Regions from separate parts of the Pseudomonas sp. 8_5_2 genome, predicted to be linked through region 1. Evidence: riboswitches for the same ligand, from Rfam matches in the RefSeq annotation. Region 1 holds a riboswitch; each other region holds the start of a gene.
The links. Region 1 has a riboswitch for cobalamin ahead of AC5O5R_RS17720 (TonB-dependent receptor). Riboswitches for the same ligand answer to the same signal wherever they lie in the genome.
Positions count from the first base shown of each region.

Region 2: linked by a shared signal. The riboswitch ahead of cobO (cob(I)yrinic acid a,c-diamide adenosyltransferase) and the one ahead of AC5O5R_RS17720 (TonB-dependent receptor) in region 1 are both predicted to bind cobalamin.
Region 3: linked by a shared signal. The riboswitch ahead of AC5O5R_RS13135 (CbtB domain-containing protein) and the one ahead of AC5O5R_RS17720 (TonB-dependent receptor) in region 1 are both predicted to bind cobalamin.
Region 4: linked by a shared signal. The riboswitch ahead of cobW (cobalamin biosynthesis protein CobW) and the one ahead of AC5O5R_RS17720 (TonB-dependent receptor) in region 1 are both predicted to bind cobalamin.

Region 1 is NZ_CM181238.1:3,833,679-3,835,871, reverse strand. Features, by position in the region: gene AC5O5R_RS17720 (TonB-dependent receptor) at 1-1,132, opposite strand, end outside; cobalamin riboswitch at 1,242-1,448, opposite strand; gene AC5O5R_RS17715 (outer membrane beta-barrel protein) at 1,612-2,193, shown strand, end outside.
Region 2 is NZ_CM181238.1:1,342,202-1,344,394, reverse strand. Features, by position in the region: gene AC5O5R_RS06155 (cobyrinic acid a,c-diamide synthase CobB) at 1-474, opposite strand, end outside; gene cobO (cob(I)yrinic acid a,c-diamide adenosyltransferase) at 471-1,082, opposite strand; cobalamin riboswitch at 1,203-1,422, opposite strand; gene AC5O5R_RS06145 (hypothetical protein) at 1,590-2,168, shown strand; gene AC5O5R_RS06140 (hypothetical protein) at 2,189-2,193, opposite strand, start outside.
Region 3 is NZ_CM181238.1:2,864,478-2,866,670, reverse strand. Features, by position in the region: gene AC5O5R_RS13145 (LysE family translocator) at 1-53, opposite strand, end outside; gene AC5O5R_RS13140 (GNAT family N-acetyltransferase) at 185-664, shown strand; cobalamin riboswitch at 746-967, shown strand; gene AC5O5R_RS13135 (CbtB domain-containing protein) at 1,060-1,248, shown strand; gene AC5O5R_RS13130 (CbtA family protein) at 1,258-1,944, shown strand; gene AC5O5R_RS13125 (cobalamin biosynthesis protein) at 1,944-2,193, shown strand, end outside.
Region 4 is NZ_CM181238.1:2,745,930-2,748,122, forward strand. Features, by position in the region: gene AC5O5R_RS12630 (glyoxalase superfamily protein) at 1-332, opposite strand, end outside; cobalamin riboswitch at 412-622, shown strand; gene cobW (cobalamin biosynthesis protein CobW) at 723-1,790, shown strand; gene cobN (cobaltochelatase subunit CobN) at 1,795-2,193, shown strand, end outside.

The DNA of each region.
Region 1 (2,193 bases):
CCTTGTTGTACTCGGCACCCACCACCGTCTTGCTGGCCAGCCCGAACAGGCTGTGATCGAAGGCGAACGTCTGACGGTCGCCGAACTGCTCCTGGTTGTGCTTGATCTCCAGGTAGCTGCCGCGTAGCAGCTGCTGGCGCGCGGCGTCCCAGCTGTACGCCTCGGCATTGCGCCAGTGGCGGCGGCTTTTCATGTAGTACAGCTGGTTGCTGGCGCTGACCTGGTCGCTCAGCGTCCAGTCCGTGGTCAGGCGGGTCCACTCATCGACGTAGTGCTGCTTGTCGTTCTGCACGTTGTAGTTCTTGTAGCGCAGGCTGCTGCGGTAGTGGCCGTCGATCAGCGGCGTGCCGTAGTAATTGGCAGGCTTGGCATCGCCGCGCTCGTGGGCGAGGGTGAAGCTGAGGTCGTCAGTGGCGTCGAAGCGCAACGCGGCGCTGAGCGCCAGGCTGTGCGAGGGGGTGCGGTCAACCCAGCCATTGCCGGCTTGCTGGTTCAGCGTAAGCCGGTAGCTCAGGCGTTCGTCCAGGCTACCGCCACTGTCCAGCCCGAGCTGCTGGCGGTCCCATGAACCGTAACCCAGGCGCAGGTGATTGCGGATGTCGCCGCTGAAGGGCTTTTTCGGGATCACATTGACCACCGCACCGGTTGCACCCTCGCCATACAGCACCGACGCCGGGCCACGCAGCACGTCGATGCGCTCCACCATCCACGGGTCGACCGGGAATGTCTGGGTGCCCGCGCCGGCATACATGCGCGCGCCGTCGAACAGCGTCATCACCGAGCCGTGCCCGGTGAAGCCGCGAGCTGCAAGCCCCGTCCCGCCATCGCCTGGCGAGCCGATGTAGGTAATGCCCGGTGAACGGGTTACCGCATCCTGCACGCTGAGGTTGTTGCGCTGCTGGATCTGCTCGGCGCTGATGCTGCTGGTGCTGGCGGGTGTTTCCAGGGCACTGAGGCCCAGGCGCGACCCGGCCGTCGTCGGGGTGGCGAGGTCGAGGATGCGGTTGTCGAACGTGTCGGTGATGGCCGTTGACGGCAGGGCCAGAGGCTTTGGGTCGAAGTCATCGGCCTGGGCCGGCAGGGCGACGGCCAGGCAGGCCGCCAGGGGGTGAAGCTTGAAGATACGGGACATGTCGTTCCACTGCTGCAGGAATGAATGCATCCCGGTGGAAAACACGCAAAGGCTTGCCGTGCAGGCGAGCGCGCGCACGGATTCCGGCCTGCGCCCGCCCACCGCGGGTTGCCAAACAAGGCTTCAGGCCGGTCTCCGGGCTTGCGAGGGGCATGAAACCTTCACCTTCCCATGCCTGAGCACAGTGGTATCTCGAAGGGTTCGCTCGCTTACCGTTGCGGGGGCAGCGCCGGACTTGTCGTGGGCAACACGATGCACCGGCTTCCCGTTTCACCTTGCGCGCGGCGGCGCAGGGCACCTGAAACTGGCGCGCATATGACCACTGCACAGCACGGTCGTCAACCATCGGGCTGACAGGCAATCGCGTGATGAACGGCAAATTCCTGAATATTTGCTGAAGCTTTTTCGAACTATCGCGCCGCCGGGCGTTTCGGAATGTGGGCTAGCTACCCGTTTACATGTCATGGAGACATAGATGCATGCCTACTCATAACCTGCTCCGCCACACCTGCATCCTTGCCCTGATGGGCACCCCGTTGGCAGCCCATGCCGCACCCAGCACCGACCCTCTGTTCACCGTCGGCATTCTCGGCGCCTACGACGAATTCAAGTTTCAGGGCGGCAGTGAAACCCAGACCGAACACGTTGACGAAGGCGGCATCTTTGCCGGCTTTGGCAACAAGATGACCGCAGAGTCCGGTTTCATTTACCAGCTGGGTGCCGAAGGCAAGTATGCCGAGAAGCACGACAACAAACTCAAGGAGGGGCAGGCAGGGCTGGACCTGGGCTGGCGTGCGGCGGTGGATGCGCGCAACTTCGTCGATGTGATCGTGGGCGGCGGCTACATGTGGTCACGGTTTGAAACCGAGCACCGCAGGATCGAAAGCGAACTCACCTACAAGGCGCCGTTCGCCAAGGCGGCGTTGGGTTACAACCACCAGTTCGATGCGGCCACCTTGCGCGTGGAAGCCGGTGTACGGCGAACCCTCGATGGCCGGGTAAAACTGAAGGTGGAAGACTTTGGCAGTGACAGTGCGGACATGAAAGACCGCACCAACCCT
Region 2 (2,193 bases), 2.5 Mb from region 1:
CGCGTGGCGCAGGCTGCCGACACGGTTGGCCAGCACGCCGGCGAATGGCAGGTCGGCCTGGTAACGTGCCAGGCCCAGGGCCAATGCGCCGAAGGTCTGAGCCATGGCCGTGCCATCGATCACCGCCAGCACCGGCACGCCAAAGTGGCGCGCCAGGTCGGCGCTGGACGGCGTGCCGTCGAACAGCCCCATTACCCCTTCGATCAGGATCAGGTCGGCGTCACCTGCGGCTTGCCACAACAGGCGGCGGCTTTCCTCGGCACCGATCATCCACAAATCCAGTTGATAAACCGGCGCACCGCTGGCACGTTCCAGAATCATCGGATCGAGAAAATCTGGCCCGCATTTGAACACCCGCACCTTGCGCCCGTGGTTACGGTGCAAGCGGGCCAACGCAGCAGTAACGGTGGTCTTGCCCTGGCCCGAGGCCGGTGCCGCGATCAACACGGCGGGGCAATGACGGGGCTGGTTCACAGTTCTACGCCCTTTTGTGCGCGGATCCCGGCCTGAAAGGCGTGCTTGAGCATGCCCATTTCGGTCACCGTGTCCGCCAGCTCGATCATCTCGGGCTTGGCCGCACGGCCGGTGACGATCACATGCTGCATGGGCGGACGGGCCTGGATGTCGGAAAGCACCTGGTCAAGGTCGAGATAGCCATGCTTGAGGGCGATGTTCAGCTCATCCAGTACCACGAACTGCACGCTCGGGTCCTGCAGCAACTGGCGCGAAACGGCCCAGGCCGCTTCGGCGGCGGCGATATCACGCTGGCGGTCCTGGGTCTCCCAGGTAAAGCCTTCGCCCATCACGTGGTAGCGCACCTGCTCGGGGAAACGCCGGAAGAACAGCTCCTCACCGGTGCTGTTACGGCCCTTGATGAACTGCACCACGCCACACTGCATGCCATGGCCCAGGGCGCGCGCGAGCATACCGAAGGCCGAGCTGCTCTTGCCCTTGCCATTGCCGGTCAGCACCAGCAACAGGCCGCATTCGTTGGGGGAATTGGCGATACGTTCGTCGATGATCGCCTTCTTGCGCTGCATGCGCGCCAAGTGGCGTTCGTCGCGTTCGGTGGGTTCGCTCATCAGGGTTCTCCGCTGGCTGGCGCCACGGCAACGCGCGACGGCAGGTAATAGGCAGGCAAACGGAGAACGCGCAGGGGCCGCGGCCGCAGGCCACGGTGCACCGCGCATCACCCTCCGTGATGCCGTTGGCAGTTTCAGGCCGGTCTCCGGGCTTGTGAGCGGGCCTTGGCCCGGGCCTGCGCGCCTTCCCGGGTGCTGGCACCCAGTGGCCCTGCGCGGCCGCGACTCACCTACCGTTGCGGGGGCAGCGCCGGAATCGCGCCCTGCTGGCGCCCACCGGCTTCCCAGTTTCACCCTGCCAGGTCGAGGCTGGCAGGGCACCTGAAACACGCGCGAAGGTTAGAGGGTTGCACCCTGAGCGTCAATCGAACCGGGACCATTGCCGTCGAACAGGCACGCCACCGCGCAATGGCCAAATCCCCAAGGTGTGCCACACTCAACCCAGTGATGGCTCATAGCCATCACCCCCGAGTGAATGGGAACACACCTGCAACAGGAGAGCGCAGCATGCGAGGCCAGATCATCAACAACCCGCGCCTGGAGTTTCTCAGCCCCGTGCTGGAGCGCTGGGTCGACTGCATCGACCGCTTCAACCAGTTTGCCGGCGATGCTGAAGCCCCTTACTGGCACGGCGCCGCTGCCAACGTCGGGCTGCTGGCAGCGGCCGCCTGGCAGGCCGAGCTGGCAGCATTGCAGCAGTTCGCCGGCAAGAAGCAGCGCGACGAAGGCGAAAACGAAGGGCGTTGCGACCTGTCGATCATCAGCGCCGAGGAGGCCCTGTACCTCAGTACAAGCCAGCGCTGGCCGAAGGTCGGCCGGCTGGACATGGCTGGCGCCCTGCAACAGACCGCCGCCCTCGCCCGACAGGTCGCCTACCCGAGCCAGTTGAAGGCGGCGGCGCTGTTCATCAGCCCCTGGAAAGCAGGCCAGCACGCCAGCCCCGAAGAACTGCAGGACCTGGTCGACGACCTGAAAACGCATACCGCCTGCGCCATCGCCTGGTACTTCCCGTATGCCTATCGCAAGCTGCACAACGAGCAAGGCCAGTACTTCCCGGGGGTGGCGCTGCTGCTCAAACAAGCCTGAGCAGCGGGACGGCCACAAGATCAGG
Region 3 (2,193 bases), 970 kb from region 1:
GACACGAAGGCAAACAGCACGAAGGCGGTCAGCAGGTCGGCAGAGGCGAGCATAGGGGCGGTCCACTTTCTTTATAGGTGCTGTCACACTAACGGAGTCGCCCTCCCCTGCGACCAGTACAGTTTCATTAAATTATGTAGATACACCTCACTGTATTGCTACCCGAATCAAGGAAGCCGTCAACATGAGCGTTACCATTCGCCCTGCCGTTCGCACCGATGCGCAACAGATTCTGGCCTTCATTACCGAACTGGCCGAGTATGAGCGTGCCCGTCACGAAGTGATCGCCAGCGTCGCCGACATCGAGCACAGCCTGTTCGACGAGGGCAGCACGGTGCATGGCCTGATGTGCGAACGCGATGGCCAGGCAATCGGCTTCGCCGTGTATTTCTACAGCTACTCGACCTGGCTCGGGCGCAACGGCATCTACCTGGAAGACTTGTATATCACGCCCGAGCAGCGCGGCGATGGCGCGGGGCGGCAAGTGCTGCAGCACATTGCGCGCGAAGCGGTAGCGAACAACTGCGGGCGGCTGGAGTGGAGCGTGCTGGACTGGAACGAGCCGGCGATCGGCTTTTACCAGAAGCTGGGGGCCGAGGCGCAGGACGAGTGGGTGCGCTATCGCCTGGACGGGGAGAAGCTGGCGGCGTTTGCTCGCGGTTGATGGGGCGGGAGAGGCGCTGTTAGGGGGGGCATCAGGGCCCAGCTCATATCCCGCAATTGACGCCACGCCCGCCCCATGCTCTCCTTATGCCTGCGTTCAGGTGCCCCTTCTGGGGTGAAACGGGAAACCGGTGCGTCGCGGCCCTTCAGCAGGGTCGGACAAGCCCGGTGCTGCCCCCGCAACGGTAAGCGAGCGAAGCGTCTGTACCACTGTGCCCGTAGTTCGGCATGGGAAGGTGACGCTTTTCAGGAGCCCTGCTCTTCCTCGCAAGCCCGGAGACCGGCCTGGCGTTCATGAACACCCCGCGGTGGGCGGGCGCTGTCGCATTCCCTGGGCAATCACGCTCGGGGCTGCCGCGCTTGTCCGTTGCCCACAAAAAAGCAGAGGAACGCGTCATGCCCGTCACCAGCGCCAAGCCACACAGCCTTGCCACCCCCACCACGCTAAGCCAACGCGTCGTCATCGCCGTCGGCGCCAGCCTGCTGGGCCTGTGCCTGGTCTACTTCGCCGGTTTTTCGCACATCGAGGCCGTGCACAACGCTGCCCACGATACCCGCCACAGCGCCGCCTTCCCCTGCCACTGAGTACGCCCGATGATCACGCGCATTGCCCGTACGGCGGGCTTCAGCGGGCTGCTTGCGGCCTTGTTGCTGACCTTGTTGCAAAGCTTCTGGGTGGCCCCGTTGATTCTTCAGGCGGAAACCTACGAGTCTTCGGCCCCGGCCGCACACCACGAACATGGCAGCGAAGTCGCTGCCCATGAGCACAGCGCCGAAGCCTGGTCGCCGGAAGACGGCTGGCAGCGCGTGCTGTCTACGACCGGTGGCAACCTGGTGGTGGCGGTCGGCTTCGCCCTGATCCTGGCCGCGCTCTACAGCCTGCGCGCTCCGAAGCGCGCCAGCACGGGGGCTTTGTGGGGGCTGGCGGGCTTCGCCGTGTTCTGCCTCGCGCCAACCCTGGGCCTGCCCCCAGAACTGCCAGGTACGGCTGCGGCCGACCTTGGGCAACGTCAGGCCTGGTGGATTGGCACCGCCAGCGCCACCGCCCTGGGCCTGGCCTTGCTGGCGTTTGCCCGCCACGGGCTGCTGAAAGCGCTGGGCGCCGTGCTGCTGGTGGTGCCGCATGTGATTGGCGCGCCGCAACCGGAGGTGCACGAAAGCCTGGCTCCCGAAGCACTGCAAGCCCAGTTCAAGCTGGCCTCCTGGCTGACCAACGCCGCCTTCTGGCTGGCCCTGGGCCTGCTAAGCGCCTGGCTGTTCCGCCGCTCAAGCCAGGCCTGATGCCGGTTTTTTACGCCGGTTTTGGCTGCCGCCGGGGCTGCCCGGTGGATACGCTGCTCAGCCTTCTGCGCCAGGCCCTGGATAATCAGGGCCTGGCGCTGGCCGACCTGCACGGTATCGCCAGCATCAGCCTGAAGGCCAACGAACCGGGGTTGCAGCAACTGGCCGAACACCTCGGTTTGCCTTTGGTGCTGTACCATGGCGCGCAACTGCAACCCTACTCCCCCCTGCTCAGCCACCGTTCTGCTG
Region 4 (2,193 bases), 1.1 Mb from region 1:
TTACCGAACGGGTCCCACACCTGCATCTGCAAGCCCCAGTCCAGGCGCTCGGCTTCGGGCCGCGCGTAGCCGTACTGTTTCGCTTGCAGTTCATGCTCCAGCGCGCGCAGGTCGTCGATGCGGGCGAACACCGTCGAGCCGGGGCACGCGTCACCATGGTGTTCGGAAAGGTGCAGGATCAGGCCGTCACGATGCACCTGCATGTACAGCGGCAGGTCCGGGCTGAAGCGGTGTTCCCAGTCCAGCGTGAAACCGAGAAATTCGAGGTAGAACTCCCTGGCCTTTTCGACCGAGAAGATACGCAGCACCGGGATGGCGGGAGCGAGGGGCATGGGGCGTCCTTGACCGTGGGCAAAGACGCTACTCTAGCGCAGTTGCGCAACCTGTGGTTGACCACCCGCCAGCCACTGCGTAGCCTTGCCAGTTCGAGGTTCTTCGGCCAGGCCGAAGCTAAGACGGGAACGCGGTACAAGCCGCGGCTGCCCCCGCAACTGTAAGCACCGACAACGGATCGACACAGCCACTGCGCCAGCGCGCGGGAAGGCGTCATCCCGCCAGCCTGGCTTCAGCCGGCAACTGGAACGGTGCCAGCCAGGAGACCTGCCTCGCAACGTTTTCGACTTTCAACCGGGCGGGGTGATCCGGTGGCGAACAAGCCCGGCCGGCCTGGCCTGCGGCTGTCGTCCTGCATGCCCGCGCCATTCTGCCAAGGGCACTGCGACATGAAAACACTGGCCAAGCTCCCCGTCACCATCGTTACCGGCTTCCTCGGTTCGGGCAAGACCACCTTGCTGCGGCACATGCTCGACAACGCCCAGGGCCGCCGTATCGCGGTCATCGTCAACGAGTTCGGCGAGCTGGGCATCGACGGCGAAATCCTCAAGCAGTGCAGCATCGGCTGCACCGAGGAAGAAGCCAGCGGCCGCGTCTACGAGCTGGCCAACGGCTGCCTGTGCTGCACCGTGCAGGAAGAATTCTTCCCGGTGATGCGCGAGCTGGTGGCGCGCCGTGGCGACCTCGACCACATCCTCATCGAAACCAGTGGCCTGGCCCTGCCCAAGCCGCTGGTACAGGCCTTCCAGTGGCCGGAAATCCGCAACGCTTGCACGGTCGACGCGGTGATCACCGTGGTCGACAGCCCGGCGGTAGCCGCCGGCACCTTCGCCGCCTACCCTGACCAGGTCGATGCCCAGCGCAAGCTCGACCCTAACCTGGACCACGAATCGCCGCTGCACGAACTGTTCGCCGACCAGCTGGCCAGCGCCGACCTGGTGGTGCTGAACAAGGCCGACCTGATCGATGCCGAGGGCTTGGCCAAAGTGCGTGCCGAAGTGGCCGAAGAACTGCCGCCAGCGGTCAAGGTGATCGAGGCCAGCAGCGGCAAGTTGCCAATTGACGTGCTGCTGGGCGTGGGTGCCGAGTCCGAAGCGCACATCGATGGCCGCCGTACCCACCACGACTCGCACCACGATGGCGACGACCATGACGATCATGACCACGACGCCTTCGACTCCATCTCCATCGACCTGCCCGAAGCCGACGAAAGCCTGCTGCTTGATGCCCTGACCCAGCTGGTGGTGGAGTTTGGCGTGCTGCGCGCCAAAGGGTTTGCGGCCATCCCGGGCAAGCCGATGCGCCTGCTGGTGCAGGGCGTGGGGACTCGCTTCGACAAGCACTTCGACCGCGCCTGGCGCGCCGACGAGCCGCGCATCACCCGCCTGGTGCTGATCGGCCAGGACCTGGATGCGGCCCAGCTGGAAGCACGCCTGCGCAAAGCCCTGGGCGCCTGACCCCATGCACCTGCTGCGGACCCAGCCCGGTGGCTTCGTACCGGATGACAGCATTGCCGACCTCGGCCAGACACCCGCCGAGCTGGTGATTCTCTGCAGCGGCGATTCGCACCTGGCATTGCTCGCCGATACCGCCGAGCAATTGCCCGAAGACTTCCCCAGCCTGCGCCTGGCCAACCCGATGCAGGTGCAGAACCACGCCTCGGTCGACCTGTATGTCGATCAGGTGCTGCGCCATGCCAAGGTCATCCTGGTGTCGCTGCACGGCGGCGTCGGCTACTGGCGCTATGGCGTCGAGCAGCTGGTCGAGCTGGCCGCGCGTGGCGTACAGCTGATCCTGGTGCCAGGCGACGACCGCCCCGACCCGGAGCTGACCCGCCTTGGCACCGTCAGCAGCCAGCAG